DNA from 3 places in the Arthrobacter sp. E44 genome. Region 1 is predicted to be linked to each of the others. Evidence: riboswitches for the same ligand, from Rfam matches in the RefSeq annotation. Region 1 holds a riboswitch; each other region holds the start of a gene.
The links. A riboswitch is a leader RNA that binds a small molecule or an ion and turns the genes downstream of it on or off. The one in region 1 is predicted to bind thiamine pyrophosphate.
Positions count from the first base shown of each region.

Region 2: another riboswitch for thiamine pyrophosphate. It lies ahead of thiD (bifunctional hydroxymethylpyrimidine kinase/phosphomethylpyrimidine kinase); the one in region 1 lies ahead of ACETK3_RS08225 (ECF transporter S component).
Region 3: another riboswitch for thiamine pyrophosphate. It lies ahead of thiO (glycine oxidase ThiO); the one in region 1 lies ahead of ACETK3_RS08225 (ECF transporter S component).

Region 1 is NZ_JBHDJA010000007.1:59,260-68,875, forward strand. It holds gene ACETK3_RS08185 (Na+/H+ antiporter subunit D) at 1-209, shown strand, start outside; gene ACETK3_RS08190 (Na+/H+ antiporter subunit E) at 206-751, shown strand; gene ACETK3_RS08195 (monovalent cation/H+ antiporter complex subunit F) at 748-1,026, shown strand; gene mnhG (monovalent cation/H(+) antiporter subunit G) at 1,016-1,426, shown strand; gene ACETK3_RS08205 (DUF4235 domain-containing protein) at 1,434-1,697, opposite strand; gene ACETK3_RS08210 (CDGSH iron-sulfur domain-containing protein) at 1,815-2,093, opposite strand; gene ACETK3_RS08215 (glycosyltransferase family 2 protein) at 2,090-3,220, opposite strand; gene ACETK3_RS08220 (iron-containing redox enzyme family protein) at 3,217-4,272, opposite strand; TPP riboswitch at 4,553-4,693, shown strand; gene ACETK3_RS08225 (ECF transporter S component) at 4,760-5,383, shown strand; gene ACETK3_RS08230 (ABC transporter ATP-binding protein) at 5,383-6,930, shown strand; gene ACETK3_RS08235 (energy-coupling factor transporter transmembrane protein EcfT) at 6,927-7,727, shown strand; gene ACETK3_RS08240 (UDP-N-acetylglucosamine 1-carboxyvinyltransferase) at 7,857-9,380, shown strand; gene ACETK3_RS08245 (glutamate--cysteine ligase) at 9,449-9,616, shown strand, end outside.
Region 2 is NZ_JBHDJA010000012.1:57,129-66,744, reverse strand. It holds gene ACETK3_RS12375 (folylpolyglutamate synthase/dihydrofolate synthase family protein) at 1-745, shown strand, start outside; gene ACETK3_RS12370 (DUF4233 domain-containing protein) at 748-1,212, shown strand; gene ndk (nucleoside-diphosphate kinase) at 1,264-1,680, shown strand; gene ACETK3_RS12360 (vitamin K epoxide reductase family protein) at 1,786-2,454, opposite strand; gene ACETK3_RS12355 (Rne/Rng family ribonuclease) at 2,893-6,369, shown strand; TPP riboswitch at 6,545-6,642, shown strand; gene thiD (bifunctional hydroxymethylpyrimidine kinase/phosphomethylpyrimidine kinase) at 6,650-8,170, shown strand; gene rplU (50S ribosomal protein L21) at 8,507-8,815, shown strand; gene rpmA (50S ribosomal protein L27) at 8,879-9,142, shown strand; gene obgE (GTPase ObgE) at 9,259-9,616, shown strand, end outside.
Region 3 is NZ_JBHDJA010000001.1:137,701-147,316, reverse strand. It holds gene ACETK3_RS00680 (glutamyl-tRNA reductase) at 1-747, shown strand, start outside; gene moeB (molybdopterin-synthase adenylyltransferase MoeB) at 831-2,030, opposite strand; gene ACETK3_RS00670 (TetR/AcrR family transcriptional regulator) at 2,115-2,780, shown strand; gene ACETK3_RS00665 (DUF3107 domain-containing protein) at 2,842-3,066, shown strand; gene ACETK3_RS00660 (hypothetical protein) at 3,090-3,392, shown strand; gene ACETK3_RS00655 (thiazole synthase) at 3,460-4,275, opposite strand; gene thiS (sulfur carrier protein ThiS) at 4,280-4,516, opposite strand; gene thiO (glycine oxidase ThiO) at 4,513-5,841, opposite strand; TPP riboswitch at 5,834-5,953, opposite strand; gene thiE (thiamine phosphate synthase) at 5,981-6,730, shown strand; gene ACETK3_RS00635 (RNB domain-containing ribonuclease) at 6,770-8,251, shown strand; gene ACETK3_RS00630 (DEAD/DEAH box helicase) at 8,545-9,616, shown strand, end outside.

The DNA of each region.
Region 1 (9,616 bases):
TCCTGCCGCGCACCATGGTGGGCTCGACGGCGGGCCTGGTGGCGCTTGGCGTTGCCCTCTCCGTGTTCGCGGGGCCGCTGTTCGGGCTGTCGGACCGGGCGGCCCGCGACATGCTTGAGCGCACCCCGTACATCCATGCGGTCCTGGGGGAGGGCACCGCTGTACCGGGAGCCGCTGCAGGGACCTCCACCGGGGGAGGAACACGATGAGCCGCCAACGCATCTCCCTGCGCCAGGAACTGCCGCTCCTGGTCTGGCTGGTGATTGTCTGGGGCGCCCTCTGGCAGGATTTCAGCCCTGGCAACCTCCTGTTCGGTGCCCTGCTGGCCGTAGGGGTGGCCCGGCTCTTCTACCTTCCGCCGGTGGAGCTCAGTGGCCGCTTCAACATCCTTCATGCCGTGCCCTTTGCCCTGGTGTTCCTGTGGAAGGTGGTGGTGGCCAGCGCGCAGGTCCTCTACCTCGCCACGGTCCGCGGCCCCAAGGTGACCAACGCCGTCGTCGCCGTACGGCTGCGCAGCCACCAGGACCTGATCGTCACCGCCACCGGGCATGTCATTTCCCTGATCCCGGGGTCGCTGGTAGTTGAGGTGGACCGCTCGACATCCACCCTCTACCTGCACGCACTCAACATCACCTCCCCGGAAGACGTGGAGGGCCTGCGGAACGAAGTCCGGTCCATTGAGGCCGGCCTGATCCGCATCATGGGCAGCCGGGAAGAACTTGAAGCCGTCCGAATGGAGGCCGCCGCATGATGCCCGTTGTCCTGGCTGTTACAGCCGTCATCTTCTCGCTGGCCGCCGCCGGAGCGATCATCAGGATTGCCCGCGGGCCGTCGCTCCTGGACCGGGTACTCGCCGCCGACGTCCTGCTGGCCATCCTGGGCGGGGCGCTGTGCATCGACATGGCCGTGAACCGGCACCTGAACAACCTGATGCTGGTGGTGGCCATCTCCATTATTGGCTTCATCGGATCTGTGACCGTGGCACGCTTCGTAGCAGACCGGAGGGTGAAACCCGATGAATCCTGACTTCTCCGACCCCGACGCCTGGATCGACCTGGTTTCGGCCATATTCATGGTGGTGGGGGCACTCATGTCCCTGGGCGCGGCCATCGGCCTGCTCCGCTTTCCGGACCTGCTGAGCCGCATGCACGCGGCCACCAAGCCCCAGGTGCTGGGCCTGTTCCTCCTGCTGGCCGCCATTGGGCTGCAGATGCGGACGTGGTGGGTGTGGCCGGTGCTGGTGGTGGCCTGGATCTTCCAACTTCTGACGGTGCCGGTGTCCGCGCACATGGTGGGCCGCGCAGGCTACCGCACCAAGCACCTGCACCGGGAACTGCTCACCGCCGATGAGCTGGAGGCCGTGGTGCAAAAAGCCGCCGCCGAGGCTGCCCGGAAGGACAGCCCCGACGACGGCCGGCAGCGGTAAGGAAGAGCTAGACGATGTCCTGGCTCTTGGCGAACCGGGTGATGGCACGCTGCGTGCCGCGGTTGGCCAGGACCTGGATGATGGCGCTCACCGATGCCGAGATCAGCGCGAAGGTCAACGCCGAACGCAGGCTGGTGGGGACGTCCTCGTGCTTGCCGGTGGGCGGCTTCTGTCCCGTGGTCTTTTCCCAGATGGTGTTGACCAGCTTGGTGCCGGCCAGGCCTGCACCCAGGCTCACCCCGGTCCCGAGCAGCTTGATGAAAAGGTTCATTCCTATTACTCCTTGCGGGCGGAAAACGGACTGTCCCCAGCCTAGCCGCACACCCGCCAACCACCCGGCAAGAGTCGGGGCAAGGGCGTGGCAGGCAGGCGGAGCTTGCTGGACTGGCTAAGCAGCCGGGGGCTCTGTGCGGAACTTGATCAGCTTGTGCGTGCCGTCGCAGTACGGCTTGATGGCGGAGGCCCCGCACCGGCACAGGGCCACCGTCTTCCGGTCCCGGGGTACGGCACCGCCGGACGGGGTGACGAGCTCAAACTCACCGCGGACAATCAGGGGCCCGTCCGGGCAGACCACGATGGAGCTCGCGGCGGGGTCCTGCTCCGCATTTGCCCGCTCCACATCCACCTGTTCCAGGTCGGCTCCTGTTCCATGCTGTTCACGATTCATGCCTGCACCGCATCCATCCTTGTTGTTCCTGGTGTGCCCGGGACGCGTCTGTCCGGGACCCCTCTGCCCGGGACGCCCTGCAGCCTGCCCCCGTGGCGCCGCAGGAGCTCCGCCTCGGAGTGCGCCGCCGTCCTGATCCTGCTGCCCGCGTAGGGAACGCCGCCCCTCGACCTGAACCCGAGGGCCAGCCACACGCAGGTGGCCCGCTCAAGTGCCCACAGCGGAGCGAACCAGGCTGCCGAGGCGGGGAAGACGGCGGTACCGTTGTGCCGCCGTCGTCCAATCTCTGCAGCGGTGGTGATCACCACGGCGAGCCCGCACAGGGTGGTTGCCCGCCCTTTGCCCGGAAGGAACAGCGCGGCTGCGGCTGCCGGGAACAGGGCAAGCTCGGCGGCCAGCCGCCGAGGCTGGGCGAAGCCGTCGTACGCCTGGCGCACCCGCTGGCGCAGGAAATGCCGCACGGTGGGCGGCCTGCGGGCCACGAACAGGTCCGCAAGTGTCCGCTCGCTCCCCCCTGCGGCCTTGATGGTCCTAATGAGTTCGAGGTTTTCGAACAGGACGCCGGCATAGCCGCCGGTGGCCAGCAGCGCGTCGCGGCGCACCCCCAGCGTTCCCGGGTAGTCGGCCGACCAGGCCCGGTTAAGCAGGGTCCGGGCCGTGTCCCAGCGGGCGTGCCATGGGAGGGGGGTGAAGTAGTTCTGCGGGCGCACCACGTGGGCGGACTCCAGGTGATGGACGACGGCGGCGAGGGCCTCGCGCGTATAGCGGACGTCGTCGTCCGCGATGACAAGGAACGGCGCACCCGGGGTGCGCACGCCGGTCATGACGCCTGCCACCTTGCCGTTACTGGCCTGCCCGTGAAGGGCAATGCTGTCCGGCGGGGTGTCCGGCCGGATGTGGCGGACCGCTGCGGGAAACGTGGCACGGTGCCGGTCGAAGAGGTCGGGGTCTGAGCCGTCCACCACGGTGACCGGAATCCAGCCCACCAGTTGGCGGAGGTAACCGGCCAACTCTGCCAGGCCCGAGTCCTCCGTCCAGCGCAGGGGAAGGATGTACTCCGCGTCGGAGACCAAACGGGGACGCCCTTCCCTTGCCCCGGGAGCGACTGCCGCGGGCGCGGCTGTCACGCTGCCGCCGGTACAGCCGCCCGGAGCGAGGTCTGCCCGGCTTCCCAGGACGACATCAGGTGGGCGGTAAGGCGGCTGTCGATGGCCATGACCGCCGTCGCCCCGAACAGGACATCGGCAAGCAGTTGCGGTTCGGCTTCCACCAGGCCGCCGGCGAGGTCCCGTCCCGCAATCTGTTCGTGCACGGCGTCGGCCTCCACGTGCTCGTCAAAGTAGTGCGTGATGTCAGGCCCGAAGCCGTGCCGGCGGAATCCGTTGCCGTAGAAGCGGTTGGGCTGCGAGGAGGTCATTTCGTAGATGGCGAGGTGCCCGGTGATGGCACCGCGGAGCCGGCGGTTCAGGCCGCAGAGCGACATGAGGTTGACGGAAGCCAGGGAGATTGCCGGGACTGTGTCCACGTAGGCGCCGTAGCTGTCATCCAGGCCCAGGCCTCGCATGGTCCGGGCGAACAGCGCGCTGTGCATCCGCTCAGGCCGGCCGCCGCCGTATTCGTCCGCCTGGATTTCCACCAGGGCCGCCTTCGGCCTGCCGCTGAGCCGCGGAATGGCCCAGGTGTGCGGGTCGGCTTCCTTCAGCTGGTACATGGATTTGTGGACCAGGAACTCCTTGAGCTGGTCCAGGGTGGCTTTCCGGGCCACGTAGCGGGACAGGCTGGGGCCGGTGTCCGTGGCGGCCAGGCCGAAGAGGACGTCGGCAACTGCGTCACTGGTCATGGCAATTCCGTCGGGCAGTTCGAAGTTTCCTGCCGCCTCCTTGGCGGCAGCGCGCAGTGCCGCTTCGAAGGGTTCCTCGATCAGCCGCCGGACCCTGATCAGCGCAGGCTCCCACTCCCAGCTGTCTGAAACGCCGTCCAGCCCGGAGTAATGGAGTTCGTAAAGGCAGAATAGTGCGAGTTGGATGTCCTCGTCGGCAATGATGTCGCCGGTTCCGGCCAGCTGCCGCACCACCAGGGAGTACAGCCCATCCAGGCCCGGCCCCGCGGCGTCCGGAGCCTGCGCCAGGACTTTGAACAGTGCGCTGCTGACGGGGCCTCTGGTTTCCGGGATTCTCATGGTGCTCCTTGGTCTGCCGCGCTGCTGACGGGAACGAACGCGGGGCCGACCATGGTGAGTCCCATGTGCCCGTACTCCTCGAAACCCGGGAGACAACATAGTAAGCATGATTACTAATAAAAGCTAAGCGCGCTTGTTTCCATGCCTGGCGCCACCACGCACGGCCGGTCACATCCTGTCCGGTTGGCGCCCGCAGCCCTCAATCCAGCGCCGTTCGGTGTAAACTGGACCACGCCCGGATGGGCAAATCAAAAGCCTTACCCAAACCAAAAAGCAACACTAAAAACGACAGGGGAGCGCCGCCGTCGGGCATCCTGGCAGAAGCCGGGCACCGCAGGTGGGCGCTGAGAGTGCGGACCGCCGCAGACCCTCGAACCTGATCCGGTTAGTACCGGCGCAAGGGAGTCGAGTTCTCAAAGTGTCGCGGCTGCACGGCAACGGGCCGTCAGCCGGTCCACTTTCCCCTCCTGTTCCCCAGGAGGATCACATGAGCACTGCAGCAATCAAGAAGACCACCAGCAGGTCCTGGCGCGTCGTGGACATCGTGGTGGCCGCGCTGGTGGCCATCGCCGGCGGCGTCATCTTCTGGGCATGGGACCAGGGCGCGGCAGCACTGTCCGCCCCCATGAACGCGGCCTACCCGCCGCTCACCGGTCTGCTGGCCGGCGGATGGATGATTCCGGGCGTGCTGGGCATGCTCATCATCCGCAAGCCGGGCGCGGCGCTGTTCTGCGAGACCGTGGCCGCCACCGGAGAGCTGCTCATGGGCTCGCAGTACGGCGCCTCGGTCCTGTTCTCGGGGTTAATCCAGGGCCTGGGTGCGGAGATCATCTTCATCATCTTCGCCTACCGCAAGTTCAACCTGCCCGTCTCCCTGCTGGCAGGCGCCGCGGCCGGCTTCTTCTGCGGCCTGAATGACTCGTTCGCGCCGTGGGGCTGGAACATCGCCTACTCAGGTGCGGACAAGTTCGCCTACATCGTCCTCACCACCATCTCCGGCGCCGTCCTGGCCGGCGGCCTGTCCTGGCTCGCCACCCGCGGCCTGGCCCGCACCGGCGTACTGAGCTCCTTCGCGTCCCGCAGGGCTGCCACGGAGCCAGTCTTCTCCTGATGGCACCCTCCCAGGGCGCAGCCGGCGCCGTCCGCCCCGCCGCGGTCACTGCCCGCGGCTGGGGCTGGCGGCATGCCGGCAGGGCCAGGCCCGCCGTCCATGCCCTTGACCTGGACATCAGCCCCGGCGAGCGGGTGCTGCTGCTGGGCCCCTCGGGCGCCGGAAAGTCGACGCTCCTGCATGCGCTGGCCGGCGTACTGGGAGACATTGACGACGACGGCGAGGCGGGCGACGCCGACGAGTCGGGTTCGCTGCTGGTTGACGGCGCCGTGCCCCGCTCCCAGCGCGGCCGCGCCGGCTTGATGCAGCAGGACCCGGAGACGCAGGTGGTCCTGTCGCGGGTGGGGGACGACGTCGCGTTCGGAGCCGAGAACCTTGCCGTGCCGCGTGACGCCATCTGGGCGCGCGTGCACGAGGCGCTTGCCGACGTCGGACTGTCCCACCTCCCGCTGGACCACCCGACGTCGGCCCTGTCCGGCGGGCAAAAGCAGCGCCTGGCGCTGGCGGGGATCCTGGCCATGCGCCCGGGGCTAATCCTGCTGGATGAGCCCACCGCCAACCTGGACCCGGACGGGGTGCTGGAAGTCCGCGACGCCGTGGCGCGCTGCCTGGACAAGACCGGGGCCACCCTGGTGGTGGTGGAGCACCGGGTGTCGGTGTGGAAGGACCTGGTGGACCGGATCGTGGTCCTGCAGCCGGGCTCCGCCTCCGAGCCCGCCGTGCTCTTGGACGGGCCGCCGGACCGGGTACTCAGTGAGGCGCGCACCATGCTCGCCGCGGCGGGGGTGTGGGTTCCCGGCTACGTCCCGGCCACCCGTGCCCGGGCTGCGGTGCAGGCGCCGGGAACGGGGAATCTCCTGCTGGCGGCCGAACAGCTGGGTGTTTCCCGCGAACGACCCAGCCGCAAGGGCTTCCGCAGGATCCCGCCCGTCCCCGTCCAGGAAGGCGTGGCCGCGCAGGTCCGCGCCGGGCAGGCCCTGGCCATCACCGGTCCCAACGGCGCCGGCAAGTCGACCTTCGCGCTGACCCTTGCCGGCCTCCTGGAGCCGGTCTCCGGAAAAGTCTCCGCCACCCTGGACCTCAGCCGGGGTGCGGGCATCGACCCGTTCCGGTGGAAGGCCGAGCAATTGATTTCCCGCGTAGGGACGGTGTTCCAGGAGCCTGAGCACCAGTTCGTGACCGGCAAAGTGCTGGATGAGCTGCGCTTTGGCCCCCGGCACCTGGGCCATGGTGAGGACCGGGTTGACGAGCTGCTGGAGCGGCTGCGGCTCACCCAGCTGGTGGATGCGAACCCGTACACGCTCTCCGGCGGTGAAAAGCGGCGGCTGTCCGTGGCCACCGTCCTTGCCGCCAGCCCCCGGGTCCTGGTCCTTGACGAGCCCACCTTCGGGCAGGATGCCAACACCTGGGCCGAATTGGCCTCGTTCCTGTCCGAGCTGCTTGATGCCGGAACGGCGGTGGTTTCGGTGACCCATGATGCCGAATTCACTGAGGCGCTGGGCGGCGAGGAGCTGCGGATGTTGGCTGCGGAAACGGTGGCGCCATGAGGCAGCAACTCACCCTCAGCGGCAACCGGGCCGTGCTCACCCGCGCCAACCCGCTCAGCAAATTCGCGGCGGTCCTGCTCATCACCGCCGTCCTTGCCCTGTCCATCGACTGGGTCTCGGCATCCGTGGCGTTGGTCTTCGAGCTTCTGCTCTTTCCCCTGGCCGGGCTCACCCTGTCCCTGCTGTGGCAGCGGGGCTGGCCGCTGATCCTCGCGGCCGCCATAGGCGGTTGGAGCACGTCCATCCTGGCGCCGGACAGCGGCAGGATCCTGCTCGACGCCGGCATCTGGACCATGAGCGAAGGTTCCCTTCAGCTGGGGATCGGCTTCCTCCTGCGCGGCTTTGCCATCGCCCTTCCGGCGGTGCTCCTGATGAGCTGCACTGATCCCACGGACCTTGCCGATGCGCTGGCGCAGAAAGCGCGCCTGCCGCACCGGTTTGTCCTGGGAACCCTCGCCGCAATGCGGCTGGTGGGGCTCATGGCCGAGGAGTGGCAGACCATCGGCATGGCACGGCGTGCCCGCGGCGTGGGTTCACGCGGCAGCCTGGGCCAGCGGGTGAAGGCTACGCTGGGGCAAAGCTTCGGGCTCCTGGTGCAGGCCATTCGGCGCGCGTCGAGGCTGGCCGTCACCATGGAAGCGCGGGGCTTTGGCGGTGCCACGCGAACCTGGGCGCGGGAATCAACCTTCAGCCTGCTGGATCTCGGAGTGGTGGCCGGCGGCGTCGTGGTGGCCGGGCTTGCGCTTTTTGCGGCTGTTACCGCCGGTACCTGGAACATGGTGTGGTTGGGAAGCTAAGTCCCGGGCTTAGGTGCTATGTAGGCTTCCCTATCGCACTTGATGGGTACAGCCTTTCCGTATCCCCCCAATGGGCCCTTGGGTAGGTGCTCGGCAGGCTGGATAACTCATTTATGATATATTCGGCGTATGACGCAAGAGACCGCTGAACACGTTGCCGCCATGCTGAGGGACGCCCGGAGCGAGAAGGGGTGGACCCAGGGCCAGTTGGCTGCCGAACTCGGCACCAGCCAGAGCGCCGTGGCCCGGATGGAACAGGGCAAGCAGAACCTGAGCCTAAAAATGATCCAGCGCCTGGAAAACATCTTCGACCGCAGCATCGTCAACGTGGGCAAGCCGCAGATGACCCACCTGCGGGTAGAGGGCGGCCGCACCCTGTCCGGCGCCGTGGACGTGAACAGCAGCAAGAACGCCGGCGTCGCCCTTCTGTGCGCCAGCCTGATCAACCGCGGCACCACCGTGCTCCGCCGGCTGGCCCGCATCGAGGAAGTTAACCGCATTGTCGAGGTGCTCACCAGCATCGGCGTGGAATGCACCTGGCTTAACGACACGGACCTGCGCCTCCGCCGTCCTGCCGTCCTGGACCTCGAAGCGATGGACGTGGACGCGGCACGCAGGACCCGCAGCGTCATCATGCTGCTCGGCCCCATGCTGGATGAATCGCGGGAGTACCGGCTGCCCTACGCCGGCGGCTGCGACCTTGGCACCCGCACGGTGGAGCCCCACATGCAGGCACTGCGCGAGTTCGGCCTCTCGGTGGAAGCCACGGCCGGTTTCTACACCGTCCAGGCACCTCCTGCCGACACCCGCGACCGTTCCTTCGTCCTCACCGAGCGCGGCGACACCGTCACCGAGAATGCGATCATGGCGGCGGCGCACCGGCCGGGAACAACCGTGATCCGCAATGCCAGCCCCAACTACATGGTCCAGGACCTCTGCTTCTACCTGCAGATGCTGGGCGTCACCATTGAGGGCGTGGGCACCACCACCCTGAAGATCACCGGCCAGCCCGAGATCGACGCCGAGATCGAATACTTCCCCTCCGAAGACCCCATCGAAGCCATGAGCCTCATCACGGCCGGCATCGTCACCAACTCCGAGGTCACGGTGCGCCGCGTTCCCATCGAGTTCATGGAAATCGAGCTGGCCACCCTGGGCCAAATGGGCCAGAAGCTTGAGATTTCGGGCGAGTACATGGCCCGCAACGGCCGAACCCGCCTGGTGGACGTCACCACCAAACCCTCCGAGCTGCGCGCCCCCGAGGACAAGATCCACCCCATGCCCTTCCCCGGGCTGAACATCGACAACCTGCCGTTCTTCGCCGTCATCGCCGCGAACGCCCATGGCCAGACCATGATCCACGACTGGGTCTACGAAAACCGGGCAATCTACCTCACCGAGCTGAACCGGCTCGGCGCCCAGGTACAGCTCCTGGACCCGCACCGGATCTACGTCAACGGGCCCACCAAGTGGCGTGCCGCCGAGGTTGGCTGCCCGCCAGCACTCCGCCCGGCGGCCTGCCTGCTGCTGGCGATGCTGGCAGCACGCGGCGTCTCCGAACTGCGGAACATCTACGTGATCGAGCGCGGATACGAAGACCTGGCGGAGCGTTTGAACACCATCGGTGCCAAGGTGGAGTACTTCCAGGACTAGGCATTCACGGTTCGTCATGAACCGCGTGTGACAGTTCCAATATCCCTGCGCTGCCGCAAAATGTTCGTATGCGTACGTTCGGCGTAGAGGAAGAACTCCTGATCGTTGATCCGGAGTCCGGGGAACCGCTTGCGCTGGCTGACGCCCTCCTTGCCGGCCACCGCGTTGCGGCGGACGATCTTCCCGTGGAACCGGACACGCATCACGCCGGGAACCACGGGGATTACGACGACGAG
Region 2 (9,616 bases), on a different contig from region 1:
TGCAGCCCAGCCGGTTGACGCCGCCCAGGTGCTGCTGGAGAAGGCCAGGGAGGTGGGCGTACCGTTCCGCTTCGAGGGCGTGGAGTTCGGCGTCGAGTCACGGACAGTGGCCGTCGGCGGGCAGATGGTCACCATCCAGGGCATCGCCGGCCGCTACCCGGACCTGCTGGTGCCGCTGCACGGCGCGCATCAAGCACAGAACGCTGCCGTGGCGGTCGCCGCCCTGGAGGCGTTCTTCGGCGGTGAGAAGGAACTGCCCTTCGACGTCCTGCAGGAAGGCTTCGCCGCCGTCACCTCGCCCGGCCGGCTCGAGGTGGTGCGCACTGCGCCAACCATCATCGTTGACGCTGCCCACAACCCCGACGGCATCAAGGCCTCCGCAGTGGCGCTCCAGGAAGCATTCACCTTCACCCGGCTGGTGCCGGTAGTGGGCGTACTGAAGGAAAAGGACGCCGAGGAGATCCTGCGCGAACTCAAGGAATCCTTGGGAGGCGTGGCGGAGGAATACTGCTTCACCCAGTCCAACTCGCCGCGTGCCGTCCCCGCCGCCGAACTGGCGGAGCTCGCGATCGACCTGGGCTTCGGCGAGGACAACGTGCACATCGCCGAGAAACTGGACGACGCACTGGAGTGGGCAGTGGAACGCGCCGAAGCCAACGAGGACCTCTCCGGCGCCGTGCTGGTCACCGGGTCCATCACGCTGGTGGCCGAAGCACGGATCCTGCTTGGAAAAACGGAGGCGTGACCATGGCCAGACTGACCAAAGCGCAGCGCGAGTGGCGCCCCGGCATGCCGAAGAAGCGGCGCTCCACCAAGGTCATGTTCGCCTCCACGGTGTTGCTCCTCGAAGCCTTCGTGATGTTTTTCGCCACCCTGGTGGTGTTCGGCCTCCGCCGCGGTGAGTTCCCGCCGGCGCTGATCCTGGGCGTTGGCATTGCCCTCAGCGTGGTGATGATCGGCGCCTGTGCAGTCCTCAACAGGCCCTGGGGCATCGGGCTGGGATGGATCCTGCAGCTCGTCCTGATCCTCACGGGCATATTCGAGCCGGCCATGTTCCTGGTGGGCGCCCTCTTTGCGGTTGCCTGGTGGTACGGCATCCGCACCGGCATCCGGCTGGACCGCGAAGCTGCACAGCGCGCCCGCGAGCAGGCGGAATGGGAAGCGGCCCATCCCGACCAGGCCTCCGGTCCGGCCCAGCCACAGTCCCCGTAGGCCTGTCCCCGTAGACTTATCCCCAAATCCCACCAACGCATTGGAGCAGTTGTGACTACAGAGCGCACCCTCGTCCTGATCAAGCCCGACGGCGTCGCCCGTAACCTGACCGGCGCCATCCTGGCCCGCATCGAAGCCAAGGGCTACAGCCTGGTTGAGCTGAAGAAGGTTGACGCCACCCGTGAACTGCTGGAGCAGCACTACGAGGAGCACGTGGGCAAGCCGTTCTACGAGCCGCTGGTGGAGTTCATGCTCAGCGGACCCGTGGTGGCTGCCATCTTCGAAGGCCACCGCGTCATTGAAGGCTTCCGCTCGCTGGCCGGCACCACGGACCCCACGACGGCGGCGCCGGGCACCATCCGCGGCGACTTCGGCCGGGACTGGGGCTTGAAGGTGCAGCAGAACCTGGTGCACGGCTCCGACTCCACCGATTCCGCTGAGCGCGAGATCAAGATCTGGTTCCAGTAACCGCTCGCCCGCCCCAGGGGCTGATGACCGCGAACTGACAGATAAGGCCAATGTTCTTCATGAACATTGGCCTTATCTGTCACCTGGCGGGGGAGCGGAGCGGACTTAGAAGCCCGAGGTCCCCACAAAGACCTGGATGAACGCGAAGAAGATGGTGGCGATGACGGCCACGTACAGCAGCGCAGTGATGATCCAGCCGGAATCACCGAGGATGCGGGCTGCGCCTGAAGGCATGGGGATGACGCCAGCGGTGATGTTCCTGATGGTGGTCCACACAAAGAGCGGGATCATGGCCGCCCAGACGATCATGCAGAACGGGCACAGGATGTGGATGGAGTACAGGGCCTGGGACCACAGCCACACCACGAACGCGAAGCCGAGCGTGACGCCTGCCTGCAGTCCCAGCCAGTACCAGCGGGCAAAAGTGGCTCCCGAAAGCAGGGCCATGCCCACGGTGGTGGTGATCGCGAAAGCCACGATGCCGATAAACATGTTGGGGAAACCGAAGACGGAACTTTGCCACGTCTGCATTACCTGCCCGCACGAGATCCAGGGATTCACGTCGCACACCGTGGTGTGGCTGGGGTCCTTGAGCACTTCGAGCTTTTCCAGCACCAGGGTTCCGGAGGCAAGCCAGCCAACGACGCCGGTGATGACCAGCAGCCAGCCGAAAGGCCGCTTCCGGGCCATCGGCGGAACGGTAGCGGCCGGCGTAGCTTGTTGATCGGCGCTCCGATCCTCTTCACGGGCGCTGACTGGGGAGATGCTGGGCATGGGTTTGGCGTCCTTTTCGTCCGGTGCTCCTGTGCCTGATTGTAACGCCGGCAGCTGGTGCCACTACACAGTAACGGGAACAGCCGCCCCTGCCTCCGCGGCGATCCAGCTTGGGTATGAGAGAATAAACGTGGCTGGAAGCCGATCCACATTCGGACTCCGGTCCGGTGGTTTGTTCCCAAGACCGCCAATGATGAGCAGGGCAGGCTTCGGATTCTTCCGGCACACCCGCAACTCCATTGGGCGGCACCTGGTTGTGGCACGCAGAACAACGGGTTTTCAGAACATCCACCGGCTCCTACGGGCTGCCGCACCCCAACGACGGTGCGAACCTGGGAGTATCCACTTGACTTCTGTCAACGCCTGCGGGTTTTGACAATATGTGCCCCAATGGGTGCCGGATGTGGCGGTACGTCAGGGGCAGGAGTGTTGCCACATATGGACAATGATCAGGAACTGGCCGTTAACGTAGAAGCCGCGGCGGATGCTGCGGCACCGAAGAGGGCCCCACGCGCCCGGCGCAAAGCAGCTCCCAAGGCGATGGACGACGTGACGGAAGCCGTCGCCACGGCTCCGGAAGCAGCGGTTTCCCCCCACGTCGACGCAACACAGGCTGATGACGCGGAAAAGGCGCCCAAGGCTCCGGCCCGACGCACCCGCGCCCGGAAGAAGGTGGAGGCTGCGGAACCGCTGCCCACCTTCGCGGAGGAAGCCGGCCCCGCTGACGAGCGTGTCGCCGCCGACGGTGCCGGCGTTGACGCCTCCGCCGGGGCGTCGGCTGCCGTTGCTGCCGGCCCCGTTGTTGATGCTGCCGCCGCTGGCAGTCCCGCCGCCGCACCTGTTGCCGAACCAGCGGCAGACGTCGAAAGCAAACCGGTCCGCCGCCGTCGGGTAGCCACCCGCAAGGTTGCTTCCCCCGCCAGCGCCGAACCGGCACCTGCCGCAGCCGAAGCCGTGGTTGCGGGATCAGCAGCACCTGAAGCCGCAGTACAGGAAGCAGTGCAGGAGCCCGCCGCCGCGCAGGCGCCGGTGCAGGAGTCCGCGCCGACCGCGGAAACTGCCAAGCAGGCGCAGGAACCTGTCGCCGCCCAGGAGCCCGCGCCGGCCGCGGAAGCCGCCAAACCGGCGCAGGAAACCCCGGCTGCGTCCAGCGGCGGAGAACCTGAAGCCGCCGCAAGCCCCTTCGCTTCCCTGTTCCTGGAACCCGCTTCGCCCACCTCCGTGCTCTTCCAGGCACCGGACCTCAGCACTGTGGTCCGTCCCGCAGCGCCCGTCGCCGAGGAGCCTGAGGAGGAAGAAACCGAAGACACGGACGATTCCTCCAGCCGCCGCCGGCGCCGCAGCCGTGGCCGCAGGGGCCGCAGCCGGATCGGCGACAGGGCTGAAGAGGACAACGAGGACGGCAGCGTTGACGCCGACGCCCAGGACGAAGCCGACGAGGACACGGCCGGGACGGTGGAGGACGGCGTGACCTCCCGCCGTCGCCGTCGCCGCCGCCGTGGGGACCAGGACCTTGAGCTTACGGGTGGCGGGGACGACGATCCCCCCAACACGGTCACGCGCGTGCGCGCCCCGCGCGCTGTGACCGAGGCGCCCGCCAGCAACCGCGTCACCAGCGTCAAGGGTTCCACCCGCCTGGAGGCCAAGAAACAGCGCCGCCGTGAATCCCGCGACACGGGCCGCCGCCGCACGGTCATCACCGAAGCCGAGTTCCTGGCCCGCCGGGAGTCCGTTGACCGGCAGATGATCGTTCGCCAGCGCGACGACAGAATCCAGATCGCGGTCCTCGAAGACGGCGTGCTGGCCGAGCACTTCGTATCCAAGACCCAGCAGGACTCGTTGATCGGCAACGTGTACCTGGGCAAGGTCCAGAACGTCCTGCCGTCCATGGAAGCGGCGTTCGTGGACATCGGGCGCGGCCGCAACGCGGTCCTGTACGCCGGCGAGGTCAACTGGGAAGCGGTGAACCTCGAGGGCAAGCAGCGCCGCATCGAAAACGCGCTGAAGTCCGGCGATACCGTCCTGGTCCAGGTCACCAAGGACCCCGTGGGCCACAAGGGTGCCCGCCTCACCAGCCAGATCTCGCTGCCCGGACGCTACCTGGTGTACGTACCCGGCGGGTCCATGACCGGCATCTCCCGCAAGCTGCCCGACGTCGAACGGAACCGCCTCAAGCGCATCCTCAAAGACCGCCTGCCCGAGCACGCCGGCGTCATTGTCCGCACTGCCGCCGAGGGCGCTTCCGAGGAAGAGCTCACGCACGACATCAACAGGCTGCGGGCCCAGTGGGAAGGCATCGAAAGCCAGTCGGCCTCCACCAAGATCCTGGCCCCCGAACTGCTCTACGGCGAACCGGACCTGACCATCAAGGTGGTCCGCGACGTCTTCAACGAGGACTTCTCCAAGCTCATCATCTCGGGCGAGGAAGCCTGGGACACCATCGAGGCCTACGTAACCTACGTGGCCCCGGACCTGGTGGGCCGTCTCGAGAAGTGGACCAAGGACCAGGACATCTTCTCCGCTTGGCGCATCGACGAGCAGATCCACAAGGCCCTCGAACGGAAGGTCTTCCTTCCCTCGGGCGGCTCCCTGGTGATCGATCGCACCGAGGCCATGACCGTGGTGGACGTCAACACCGGCAAGTTCACCGGCAGCGGCGGCAACCTCGAGGAAACTGTCACCAAGAACAACCTCGAAGCTGCCGAGGAAGTGGTACGCCAGCTGCGGCTGCGCGACATCGGCGGCATTATCGTGATCGACTTCATCGACATGGTGCTCGAATCCAACCGCGACCTGGTGCTGCGCCGCCTGGTGGAATGCCTGGGCCGCGACCGGACCAAGCACCAGGTTGCCGAAGTGACCTCTCTCGGCCTGGTCCAGATGACCCGCAAGCGCATGGGCACCGGGCTCCTGGAAGTCTTCGGCGAGCAGTGCGAGGCCTGCGCCGGCCGCGGCGTGGTGACCCACGACGATCCCGTGGAGCACCGCCGGGCCAATGTCGTGGCCGCCGAGCACCACCACGTCCAGCGCAATGACAACCGGCCCGAAGCCCGGCCGGAAGCCCACCGCACCGAAAGCCAGCGGACCGACAACAACCAGCCGGGCGCACGTTCGGAACGAAAGCGGCGGCGCGGACGCAACGGCCAGCAGCCCGAGGCCGCTCCGGCTCCTGCCGTCCAGGTCCACACCGTCCACCCGGACCCTACGGACGCTGAGCGGCATGCCAAGGCAGAAGCAACCCGCCTTGCCCTGGCCAACATCGCCGCTGCTGCCCACGCCGCCCACCTGCACGACGAAGAGGTGGCGGCAACCCGGCAGGTGCCCGCCGCCCCGCCTGCGCCGGCTCCGGCGGAGGAGAAACACGACGCCGACGCCCCCACGCGTCCGGCGGCTGTCCTGACATTCGGTGGCGAGGAAGTCCCGCTTCCGTTCGTGGAGCATGCGGAGGAGCAGCAGCCCAAGCCGGCTCTCACCTTGGACCGGCTCGCTGAAGCGTTCGCCCACCTGGGCCAGCCGGCGTCGTCCGTGGAGGACGCTCCGGCCAGGACCGCGGAGGTGCCGCAGGCAGCCGAACCGTCCGCACCGGCACCGGCCACGCCGGAATCAGGGGCTGAAGCCGGGGGAGCGGAAGCCCGCACCGCGGTGGAAGTTCCAGGCGAAAAGGACTATTCGGACCACACGCTGGAACAGTCCCGGCAGCGCCGTCCGCGGCGCCACCGGGGTGCCAGCCGTGCGCAGGGTGCCGCCAACGAGACCGCCGTCCAGCACCACGAAAACGTCCAGTCGACTGCCGGAGGCCATTCGCACGCGGCCAAGGCCCCGGAAATGGATAAGGCACAGGCCACCGCCGAACCGGGCAAGGCGGCAGCGGAACCGATTATCCTCGGCGTCGGCGTCCCGGCTTCGGAGCTGTAAGCCGGAAGCCCCGGACAGGCAACAAAGACACATTCAGGAGTCCCCGCTTTGTGGACGGTTCCCCGGTGAATGACACGGGGAACAGTCCCAGGGCGGGGACTCCTGCGTGCGGCACCCACCCCTTTGCGGCAGGTGCTGTCACCTTTCCTGGGAATACGCCCCAGCGGCTAGGCTGGAAACCGACACGGGGTGCCGCGCAAAAGGCCGGCTGAGATCCACACCCGTTGAACCTGTCCGGCTAGTACCGGCGAAGGGATGTCTCTTGTCTTCAACCCTTTCCATGCCCCTGCCAGCTGCATTCGATGCACCCATTGAGTTGCCGGCAGGCCGTGACGTTCCACGCGTCCTCTCCATCGCGGGCTCGGACCCGTCAGGCGGAGCGGGCATCCAGGCAGACCTTAAGAGCATCGCCGCGCATGGCGGCTATGGCATGGCCGCCATCACCGCCCTCACAGCCCAGAACACCCAGGGCGTGCAGGCCGTGCACGTTCCTCCGGCCGCTTTCCTGGCCCAGCAGCTGGATGCCGTCAGCGACGACATCAACATCGACGCCGTCAAGATCGGCATGCTGGGTGACAGGGAAGTGATCCGCACTGTGCGCGGCTGGCTCGAAAAGGTGCGTCCCGACGTCGTGGTTCTCGATCCGGTGATGGTTGCCACCAGCGGCGACCGGCTGCTGAAGGAATCGGCGGAAGCGGCACTTCGGGAACTGCTGCCCCTTGCCCACCTCATCACCCCCAACCTGCCCGAGCTTGCCATGCTGATGGGCGCTGCCCCTGCGGAGAGCTGGGATGAGGCGCTGGCCCAGGGCAGGCGCCTGGCCGATGCCACCGGGGCCACAATCCTGGTCAAGGGCGGGCACCTGGCGGGGGAGCGCTGTCCGGACGCTCTGGTCAACACCGCGGGCCTGCTCGGGGAGGAGATAGTGGAAGTCCCGGGACCCCGTATTGCCACCCGCAACAGCCACGGCACGGGATGCTCCCTTTCCTCCGCAATGGCAACCGTGCAGGCACGCCTGGGCGACTGGGAAGCAACACTGCGGACCGTCAAGCCCTGGCTGGCCGGCGCCCTCGAGAACTCGGGCCAGCTGTCAGTGGGCCGGGGGAACGGGCCAGTGCACCACTTCCACCATCTGCGGCCGGCACTGCAGGAAGGCGGCTTCGCGGCCCGGCTATGGACGGAAGCCCAACAGGACCTCGACGACATCTACGCGCTTGACTTCATCCGCGGCCTGGCCGCGGGAGACCTGGCCGAGAAGGACTTCGCCTACTACCTGGCCCAGGACGCCCTTTACCTCAACGGGTACTCCCGCGTTCTGGCCCGCACCAGCGCCCTGGCCCCCTCGGAGGCCGAACAATTGTTCTGGGCAGGATCGGCCCAGAATTGCCTCGAAGTGGAAACGGAACTCCACCGCTCCTGGCTCAGCACACGGCCGGTCCAGGGCGGCCTGGGCCCCGTCACCAAGGCCTACGTTGACCACCTCACAGCAGCATCGGCGTCGGGCAGCTACGCAGTCCTGGCGGCAGCCGTCCTGCCCTGCTTCTGGCTCTACGCCGAGGTGGGCAGGAAGCTGCACTCCCAGTTCCTTTCCAGCTGTGAGCCTGAAGGGCACGCCTACGCGGCGTGGCTGCGCACCTACGCCGACGAGGGCTTCGCCGAAGCCACCCGCCGGGCCATCGCCATCGTGGATGGGGCGGGGCGGAAAGCGTCGGACCATGAAAGAGCAGCGATGGTCACCGCGTTCAAGCAGTCCTGCCGCTTGGAAGTGGAATTCTTCGACGCGCCGAGACTTCATTCCTGACCGCTGCCGGCAGCGCCGCCGCTATGATGGAGTGGCATGGTTGCGGTGCTGCCCGCCGGGTTTGTGGTTACTACCACAGCGGGGCCGCCGGAACCAGCCTCATTTGCGGCCGTGGACGGATTTAGCGTATTCTGGATCTTCGGTGCTTACGCCAACACTTGGGTTATGACCCTGGGGCATTCTGCTGTGTATAACAAGCGGACTGCTCCACCGGGACGGCTCACGGATTTCCCCGGGGAATCCACGGCGTTGAGGCACAGCGGGATCCCAGCCAATTTCCGAGCCGGGTGCCGCACGCAAATTTTGTAATAAACGTCGAGAGAAGTGAGTTCCCAAGTGGTGTACGCGATTGTCCGCGCAGGCGGCCGCCAAGAGAAGGTTTCCGTTGGAGACTTCGTTACCCTGAACCGCGTCGCCGGTGGAGCCGGCAGCACCATCGAGCTGCCCGCACTGCTCCTGGTTGACGGTGACAAAGTCACCTCCGCCGCCGCTGACCTGGCCAAGGTAACTGTTACGGCTGAAATCCTCCAGGACCTCCGTGGTCCTAAGATTGTCATCCAGAAGTACAAGAACAAGACCGGCTACAAGAAGCGCCAGGGTCACCGCCAGGAACTGACCAAGGTCAAGATCACCGGCATCAAGTAACCCACCGGTTACTGTTCAGGTTTTCCAACAGATTCCCCAGAATTTTAAAGGCAGGCATTTCAGATGGCACATAAAAAGGGCGCGAGCTCCACTCGCAACGGTCGCGATTCCAACGCTCAGTACCTCGGCGTCAAGCGCTTCGGCGGCCAGGTAGTTTCCGCAGGCGAGATCATCGTCCGCCAGCGTGGCACCCACTTCCACCCGGGCGCCGGCGTTGGCCGTGGCGGTGACGACACCCTGTTCGCACTGACCCCGGGCGCCGTTGAATTCGGCACCCGCCGCGGTCGTCGCGTGGTCAACATCGTTGCTGCTGCAGCTGCAGAGTAACAACAAGTTCTGAAGCGGTGGAGCGGGCCTGTGGGTCCGCTCCACTGTTCTTTTAACCGCATTACAATCGATGTGGCGTTCCGGACGCCAGGTAAACAGCATTTGAGGAGATCCACGTGGCCAGCTTTGTAGACCGGGTAGTCCTGCACGTATCCGGCGGATCGGGCGGCCACGGATGCGTCTCCGTCCACCGCGAGAAGTTCAAGCCCCTGGGTGGACCCGACGGCGGCAACGGCGGCAACGGCGGTGACGTGATCCTTCGCGTCGATCACCAGACCACAACACTCCTCGACTACCACCACGCACCCCACCGGCATGCCAGCAACGGCGGTCCCGGCATGGGTGACTGGCGCGGCGGTAAGAACGGCGAGACCCTGGTGCTTCCCGTGCCGGACGGTACCGTGGTCAAGACCAAGGACGGCACCCTGCTCGCCGACCTCGTAGGTGAAGGTGCCGAGTACGTGGCGGCCGCCG
Region 3 (9,616 bases), on a different contig from region 1:
GCCGGCGCCACCATGGCACTGCTGCGCGAGCGCGGCTGCACGGACATCTCCGTCTTCTCCTCATCCGGCCGGGCCGAAGGGTTCGTGGCCTCGCGCGGCGGCGTGGCCCTGGACGCGGACTCCCTGCGTCCCGCCGTGGCTGCTGCCGACGTCATGATCGGCTGCAGCGGCTCGGACACCCGCGTTGAGGCTGATGACCTGGCCCAGGTACGCGCCGACTCCGCGCAGCCCCTGATCGCCATCGACCTGGCCCTCACCCATGACTTCGACCCCGCCGTCGGCGAGCTGGAGGGCGTTGAACTGCTCACCCTTGAGTCGGTGCGGCTCGCGGCACCGCAGGAACAGGCGGAATCACTCGCCCAGGCCAGCGGCATCGTGAAAGGTGCGGCCAAGGCCTTTGAGCAGGAACGCGAAGCACGCTCTGTCGACTCGGCCATCGTTGCCCTTCGGCGCCACACGATGAACGTGCTGGACGCGGAGATGGAAAAGGTCCGGGCCCGGCACGGCTGCACCGCCGCCGCCGAAGAAGTGGAGTTCGCCCTCCGCCGCATGGTCAAGCAGTTGCTGCACGTTCCCACGGTCCGCGCCCGCGAACTCGCCGCCAACGGCCAGCAGGACGACTACGTGGCTGCGCTGGAGGCGCTGTACGGCATCACGGTCGAACAGCCCGCCGCCTCCCCCGCCGCTTCCGCTGCACTGGCCCAGGCCGAGTGCCCGGTGGACCACAAGGGCCGCGAAACCGCCTGAGGTCCCTTCAAGACCCAAGTTGCTCTATCAGATATGGCTCCCAAACCACCGGTTTGGGAGCCATATCTGATAGAGCATGCCGGTCAGTAGACGGGCTTTTCGGGTTCCACGTCGCGCACCCAGGCCAGGATCCCGCCGTCGAGATGGCTGACCCGCTGGTAGCCGGCCTGCCGTGCCGCCGCCAGCACGTTGGCGGACCGGGTCCCGGCCTTGCAGTGGAACACGATGTCCCGGTCCTGCGGAAGTTCGTCCCAGGCCTCACCGGCCAGGATGCGTCCCTGCGGGATGAGCCTGGCACCATCGATCCGGACAATGTCGTACTCTCCCGATTCCCGGACGTCCACCAGCTCGAAGTCTTTGAGCCCGGCCTTCCGGGACGCCAGCATGGTGGCCAACTGGGTGGCAGTGACGGTGTGTTCGATATCGGCCTGCGCTGCCGGGGCAATGCCGCAGAACGCCTCGTAGTCCGTAAGTTCGGTGATGGGTTCCGCGGCGGGGTCCTTGGCCACGCGGATCTCGCGCCAGCTGCCGCCCAAGGCGTCGAACAGTGCCACGCGTCCAAGCAGGGAACGTCCGACGCCGGTAATCAGCTTTACGGCTTCGGTCACCATCAGCGATCCCACGGCAGCGCACAGCATGCCGAACACACCTCCCTCACCGCAGGAAGGGACGGAGCCCGCCGGCGGCGCCTCCGGATACAGGTCGCGGTACGTGGGGCCGTGCTTTTCCCAGAAGACGCTGACTTGGCCGTCGAATCGGAAGATGGAACCCCACACGTAGGGCTTGCCCAGGATGGCGGCGGCGTCATTGACCAGGTAGCGCGTGGCGAAGTTGTCGGCACCGTCGAGGATGAGGTCGTAGCCGCTGAACAGCCCTAGGGCGTTGGACGAGTCCAGGCGCACGTTGTGCAGCCGGACGTCCACCAGCGGGTTCAGCTCCGCAATGGTATCCCGCGCCGATTCGATTTTGGGCCGTCCGACGTCGCTCACACCATGGATCACCTGGCGCTGCAGGTTGCTCAGGTCCACCACGTCGTCGTCAATGATTCCAATGGTGCCCACACCCGCTGCGGCAAGGTACAGCAGTGCCGGGGCGCCCAGGCCGCCGGCGCCGATCACCAGCACCTTGGCGTTCTTGAGCCTCCGCTGCCCCAGGGCACCAATCTCGGGAATGATCAGGTGCCGGGAATACCGTTCCACCTCGTCAGGAGTCAGGTCCGCAGCCGGTTCCACCAGTGGATCGAGGGAAATAGTTGAAACATTTGCGGTGAAAGACGAAGCCATACTTCAATGTATGCCCCGGGATACCGCCAGGTCATATTACCCCGCAGTAAAGTGAAGGTAACTGCAATGGAAAGAAGGATAACTGTGGTCCCTGAAGCACGGGCCGACCGCCCGCCCGCAGCCGAACCGCAAACTCCCTCCCGCCCCGCAGGCCAACGGTCCGCCCGGCTGCCCCGGGATGAGCGCCGTGCCCAGCTCCTTGCTGCGGCCCAGGAAGTGTTCGTTGCCAACGGTTACCACGGCGCTGCCATGGACGAGATCGCGGAAACCGCCCATGTGAGCAAACCGGTGCTGTACCAGCACTTCCCTTCCAAGCGCGACCTGTACCTCGCCCTGCTGGAAAGCCACCTGGCGTCCCTGACCGAACTGATGCTGGGGGCACTGAACTCCACCACGGACAATGACGAACGCGTCCAGGCCGTCATGCGTGCGTACTTCCACTTCATCGCCAGCGACGACCAGGCCCACCGGCTGGTCTTCGAATCGGACCTGATCAACGACCCCGACGTCAGCTCCCGGCTGGAAACCTTCAACCGCACCTTCGCCGACGCCATTGCAAGGGTCATCGCGGAAGACACCAAGCTCCCCCATCTCGAGGCGGAACTGCTGGGGCGCGGCCTGGCCGGAATGGCGCAGGTCAGTGCCCGGTACTGGCTGGAAACCGACGGCAACCTGGACCTCGATGTGGCCAGCGACCTCATCTACCGTTTAGCTTGGCGCGGAATCTCTCGCTTCCCCAAAGAGTCCTAGACTACAAATAAGACAACACCTCGTAGAGAAGTACGAGAACTTCACAGGCTGGGAGGCCCCCTTGGAAATTAAGATCGGCGTTCAGAACGTTGGCCGCGAAATCGTACTGGAATCGACCCAGGATGCCGAGACGGTGGCCAAGGTTGTCGGCGAGGCCATCAGCGAAGGCAATGAGCTGCGCCTCAAGGATGACAAGGGACGCCTGATCATCGTTCCGGGCAATGCCCTGGCGTACGTGGAAATCGGGGCAGAAGAGGTCCGCCGCGTGGGCTTCGGCCAGTTCTAGCCTGCGCCTGAAAGGGAGCATCCATGCTTTCGTTGACCATCGTGGTGCTGGTTGCAGCCGCCGGCGGTGTCATTGTCTGGGCCAATGACAAGCGCCATGCCAAGTACGGCGCGGTGCTGCCGGCGGGGGTCGCCGTGGCTGTCGCGGCGCTGGCATGGATCATCCTCATGGCGGCCGGTTTCGGCTACCTGCCCGGCCTGACCTGGCTCCCCTGGGTCCTGCCCATGGTCCTTGGCATTGCTGCCGCCATCGGTGCTGTGGTCTATCTTGGCCGCACCCGCACACGCCACGATATGGAGCGGCTGACCGCCATCCTGCGGCGCTAAGGCATCCGTAAACGGCCTGTGGCCGCCACCCGTCCGGGTGGTGGCCACAGCTGTTTAAGGTCCGCGGTCAGAGGAACTCCGCCCGGCCCTCCATTGCCGACGAGGCGAGGGCATGCTCCCTGCGGGGGATGCGCCCGGCCGCCCGGGCCATCCTGCCGGCGATCACGGCGTGTTTGAACGCCTCGCCCATAAGGGCGGGGTTCTGCGCCCGCGTCACGGCAGTGGCCAGCAGTACGGCGTCACAGCCCAGCTCCATGGCAAGGGCGGCGTCCGACGCCGTACCGATGCCTGCATCCAGGACCACCGGAACCGACGCACGCGAAACGATGAGCTCGATGTTGTGCGGGTTCAGGATCCCCAGGCCGGTGCCGATAGGGGCGCCCAGGGGCATCACGGCGGCGGCGCCGAGGTTTTCGAGCCGCAGCGCAAGTACGGGATCATCGTTGGTGTAGGCGAACACCTTGAAGCCTCGGTTCACCAGCTGCTCCGTGGCTTCCACGAGCTCCACGGCGTCCGGCAGGAGGGTCTGCTCGTCGGCGATGACCTCGAGCTTCACCCAGTCCGTTTCCAGGGCCTCCCGCGCAAGTTCCGCTGTGAGCACAGCATCCCTGGCGGTGAAGCAGCCGGCGGTGTTGGGCAACACCCGGATCCCGTGGTCCACCAGCAGCTGGAACAGCGAGCCGGTTTCGGCGGGTGAGTAACGCCGCATGGCCACGGTGGTCAGGGCGGTGCCGGAGGCCAGGAGTGCTGCGCCCAGGCCGTCCAGGCTGGGCGCTCCGCCGGTGCCCATGATGAGGCGGGATTTCAGGGCGACGCCGTCAATCACCAGGGCGTCGCCGGCACCGGTGTTCCCGGCGGGGTTGATGGTGCTGGTTTCGGTCATGGCGTCAGCCTCCCTGTACTGCTGTAACGAGTTCGATGTCGTCGCCCTCGGCGAGCGCCGTGGCGAACCATTGGCTGCGCGGCACCACCTGGGCGTTATGGGCGACGGCGACGCCCAGCTTCCCGCCGTCCGTCGCCTGCCCGTTGTCAGCCAGCGGGCGTCCGGTGACCTGGCTGACGAGTGTGGTGATGGAGGCGCCGTCGGCCACCGTGTGCGGGTTTCCGTTGAGGGTGATGTTCACGCTGTTTCCTTGGTGTGGGTGCCATTGTCGTGGAGGCCGTGGGTGGCCGTTCCCGGGCCGGAGAACCGGCCCGGGCGGAAGGGGACCCAGCGGGGGTCGGCTTTTCCGTCGAGCAGATCCGTGCAGATGGCTGCTGCAGCGGGTGTGAGCAGGACGCCGTGCCGGAAAAAACCGGTGGCGATGATGAGCCCCGGAACGTAACCGGCTTCCGTTGCGGATCCTTCGCTTCTTAAGGCCAGGTCCACCGGCACCCTTCCCAGCAGCGGCGCATTGTCCGGGGTTCCCGGGCGGGCCCGGGCCGTGCATTCCAGAAGTTCGAGCTCGGCGACGGCGGGCACCAGCGCCTGGGCATCGCGCAGCAGCTGGTAGACGCCGCCGGCACTGACGGCGTCGGACAGGGCGTCCTCGCGCTGGGTGGCTCCGATCACCACGGTCCCGTCCCGGCGCGGAACGATGTACACCGGAACTCCGTGCACCAGTCCCCGCACCGTTGCGGTCACCAGGGGCTGGAGGGGGCCGGGCACTGCAAGCCGGAGGATGTCCCCGTGGACGGGACGCAGGGGCAGCTCGAGGCCATGGGGGAGGTCCGCGAGCGCCCCCGCCTGCAGCCCGTTGGCCACCACGGTTTCCGCTGCCAGGACGGTGCCGCCACCGGCGAGCCGAACCCCCGTAACGATGCCGTCCTCCCACAACAGCCCGCTTGCCCGCTCCGGCACTGCGTAACCGTCCACTGCCCCTGCCACGGCGAGGTGGTGCGTTTCGCGGGCGCCGCCGGCCAGTGCCAGCCGCAGGGCCGCCACCAGCCGGCGGGGATCCACCTGGTGGTCCCCCGGGGTATCGAGGGCGCAGGCGATGGCGGGGCTGAGGAGGGGTTCGCGTTTGCGGGCCTCCCGGACGGTCAGGGGTTCCACGGACAGCCCGCTCGCCTGTTGAACTGTGCGCAGGTCCATCAGGGCGCGGCGGTCGGCGGCGTCGGCGCCCACGGCGAGTGTCGGCGTCGTGAGGTATCCGGAATCCGTGCCCGATGCATCGGCGACGGCGGCCGCGAATGCCGGCCACCGTGACGATGCCTCCAGCATGAGTTCCAGGAGGTCCTCCTCCTGGTAGTGCAGTTCGCTCACGGGGGCCAGCATGCCGGCGGCAGCCCAGCTCGCGCCGGAACCTGGCGCGTCGTCAATGAGGACGACGGAGCGTCCGGAACGCTGCAGTTCCCAGGCGATACCGTGTCCCACCACTCCCCCGCCAATGACGGCGACGTCGGCACGAAGGGTGGGGGGAATGGACGCATCAACGGACGAGGGCTGGGTGGTGCCGGGGGTACGCATCTGGGTTCCTTCCCTACGCCGGCATTAACCGGATCAGGTCAAGCGGTCGGCTCTGACGCCCTCTCAGCCCGGCGCTTTGTGACAGCTGCCGCGGGCTCCCGCAGTACCTCCCCAGTTTAGAGGAATTAGGCTTGCAGGCATGAATGCGACCACCCCTTCCCTTCCCGCAGGTTCCCACGCTCCGGCCGGCGGAGTTGCCAATGCCGAGGTTGTCAACGCCCGCGACAGCGAGGCCCTTAAGGCTGCCCGCCTGTATCTCTGCACCGATGCACGGCGGGACCGCGGCGATTTTGCGGAGTTCGTGGACGCGGCCTTTGCCGGCGGCGTGGACATCATTCAGCTGCGTGACAAGACCATCGAGGCAGCCGAGGAACTGGACCTTTTGGCTGTGCTGAAGGAAGTGGCGGTGCGGCGCGGCAAGCTGTGGGCGGTCAACGACCGCGCCGACATCGCCGTGCTTTCCGGGGCCCCGGTGTTCCATATCGGCCAGAAGGACCTGCCGCTGGCGGCCGCACGCACGCTGGTCGACGGCAACGCCGCCATCGGACTCTCCAGCCATACGCCCGAGCAGGTGGATGCCGCCCTTGCCGCAACTGCCGCACCGTCCGGGCTGGACTACTTCTGCGTGGGCCCTGTCTGGGCTACGCCCACCAAACCCGGCAGGGCCGCCGTCGGTCCCGAACTGGTCAAGTACGCGGCCGAGGCGTCACGGCAGGCTGCGGACCCGGTGCCCTGGTTTGCCATCGGCGGCATCGACCACGGCAACGTCCGCCAGGTGGCGGAGGCGGGTGCGCGCAGGATCGTGGTGGTCCGGGCCATCACCGAAGCCCCTGATCCCGCCGCAGCTGCTGCCTCCCTCCTCGACGCGCTGGACGCTGCCGGTTCCTGAGCCTGCTTAATCGCGGAACTTGGGGCTACGCTGAATTTTGTGTCACATCATCGGCTGGCTCCCAACGTCCACGACCATAAGAACGCCTTGGAAGAGGCGTTGGGCCTGCTGCGGACGGAGCTTGAGCTTCCGGGCCCGTATCCCGCAGAAGCCGTGGAAGACGCCCTGGCTGCCGTTGCGGCGCTGCAGCTGCCGTCCTACGACCTGACCGCCGTCGAGTTTGTCACCATCGACCCGGCATCCTCCACGGACCTGGACCAGGCAGTGTTTATTGAATTGGACGGGGACGGCTACCGCGTGATGTACGCGATCGCCGATGTTCCAGCCTTCGTTGCGCCGGGAGGCCCCCTGGACGCGGAGACGCGGCGGCGCGGACAGACGTTCTACGCTCCTGACGGCCGGATCCCACTGCACCCGGAGGTCATCAGCGAAGGGGCCGGGAGCCTGCTGCCCGGCCAGGAGTGTTCGGCCTTCGTCTGGGATTTCACGCTCGACGGCGAAGCAACCGTACTGACGGTCAGCGTCCGTCGCGCGAGGGTCCGCAGCCGCGACAAGCTCAGCTACCGGGGCGCCCAGGCAGCCCTCGACGCCGGGACCGCCCCGCCCGTGCTCCAGCTGCTCCGTGAGGTGGGCCTGAAGCGGGTGGCACTGGAACGGGCGCGTGAAGGTGCAAGCCTGAACATGCCTGAGCAGGAGATTGTCCAGCTGCCCGACGGCGGCTACCGGATTGACGCTGTTCCACAGCTTCCGGTGGAGGACTGGAACGCGCAGATTTCGCTGATGACCGGGATGGCGGCGGCGCAGCTCATGCTGGAGGGCAAGGTGGGCATCCTGCGCACCATGCCGGCCCCGGACGAACGGTCGCTGAAGCATTTTCGCCTGCAGACCGAGGTGCTGGGCAGGCCATGGGACGGCGAAGTCAGCTATGGCGAGTATCTGCGGTCCCTGGACCCCACCGATCCGCGGCAGCTGGCCATCATGCATTCGGCAGGCATGCTGTTCCGCGGAGCCTCCTACACCGCCTTCGACGGGACCGTCCCCGAGGATGGGATCCAGTCCGCCATCGGCGCTGCCTATGCCCACACCACCGCGCCGCTGCGCCGGTTAGTGGACCGCTTCGTGCTGGTCATCTGCGAGGCCCTGAGCAACGGCGGCGATGTTCCCGGCTGGGCGCGGGAGGCCCTGCCGCTGCTGCCGGGCATCATGGCAGGCTCGGACCAACTGGCGTCACGGATGGAACGCCTGGCCCTGGATACTGTGGAGGCGGCCCTGCTGCTGAACCACATCGGGCAGGAGTTCGACGCGATCGTGATCTCCGGGTCCAAGCCGCAGAACGGGAACACTAACGGCAACGGGAAAAACGGCAAGAACGGCAACGGCAGCTCCGGGATCATCCAGATTGCCGAACCCGCAGTGACGGCGCGCTGCGCCGGCGAGCTGGAGTCCGGCACCAAGGTCCGGGTCCGGCTGGTGTCCTCAGACATCACCACGCGGGAGATCCACTTCGAACTCGTCTCCTAAAGGGCCAGCGGAACGCCCCGGGCGGGAGGAAACCGTGGTTCCACGCCCATGCGGCTAGACTTGAAGGGTAGAACTGGATGCCCGGTCGTTGATTTCCTCGATTTGAAACCAACAAGCCCGCCCCTACGCGATCTTGAGATTTACCCGTTGGTCACCAGTGCCAGCATTTAGATAGCCCGCGATCGGCTTCCACTGGAATCGCTTGCGCGCCTGAGCGTGCTCCGGAGCGGCCAGCCTTGGCCGGCCCGTTGAGCAGGCAGCGCCATTGCCCAAATGAATAAGGAAACTCCCCTGTGAGTGAATTGCATACCCACCAGCTCCTCAGCGATGAGTCCGGCACGGAAACTATCGAGCCGGAAGAAACCATCATCTCCGACGAGACGCCGCACGAGATCGCGGAGAAGTCCTTTGCCGACTACAACGTGCGCGCGGACATCGTTGAGTCCCTGGCGGACGCCGGGATTACCCACCCCTTCCCCATCCAGGCCATGACCCTGCCGGTGGCTCTTGCCGGCCATGACATCATCGGCCAGGCCAAGACCGGCACCGGCAAGACCCTGGGCTTCGGTATTCCCGCACTGCAACGGGTCATCGGCCAGGACGACCCCGGATACGCCAAACTCGCCGTTCCCGGAGCCCCGCAGGCCCTCGTGATCGTCCCCACCCGCGAGCTTGCCGTGCAGGTGGCCAGCGATCTGCAGACGGCATCCCGCAAACGCAACGCCAGGATCACCACCATCTATGGTGGCCGCGCCTACGAGCCCCAGGTTGAGGCGCTCAAGCAGGGTGTCGAGGTAGTGGTGGGCACTCCCGGGCGCCTGATCGACCTGTACAAGCAGAAGCACCTGAGCCTGAAGAACGTGAAGCTCGTCGTCCTCGACGAGGCCGACGAAATGCTGGACCTCGGCTTCCTGCCGGACGTTGAGACCCTCATCGCCGGCACCCCTGCGGTCCGCCAGACGCTTCTGTTCTCGGCTACCATGCCCGGCCCGGTCATTGCCATGGCGCGCCGCTACATGACCCAGCCCACCCATATCCGCGCAGCGGATCCCGAGGACGAGGGCCTGACCAAGCGGGACATCCGCCAGCTCATTTACCGCGCCCACAGCATGGACAAGACCGAGGTGGTGGCCCGCATCCTGCAGGCCCGCGGCCGCGGACGGACCATCATCTTCACCAAGACCAAGCGCACCGCCGCCAAAGTGGCCGAGGAACTGGTGGACCGCGGCTTCGCGGCCGCCGCCATCCACGGAGACCTGGGCCAGGGCGCCCGCGAACAGGCTCTGCGCGCGTTCCGCAACAACAAGGTGGACGTCCTGGTGGCCACGGACGTGGCTGCCCGCGGCATCGACGTTGACGACGTGA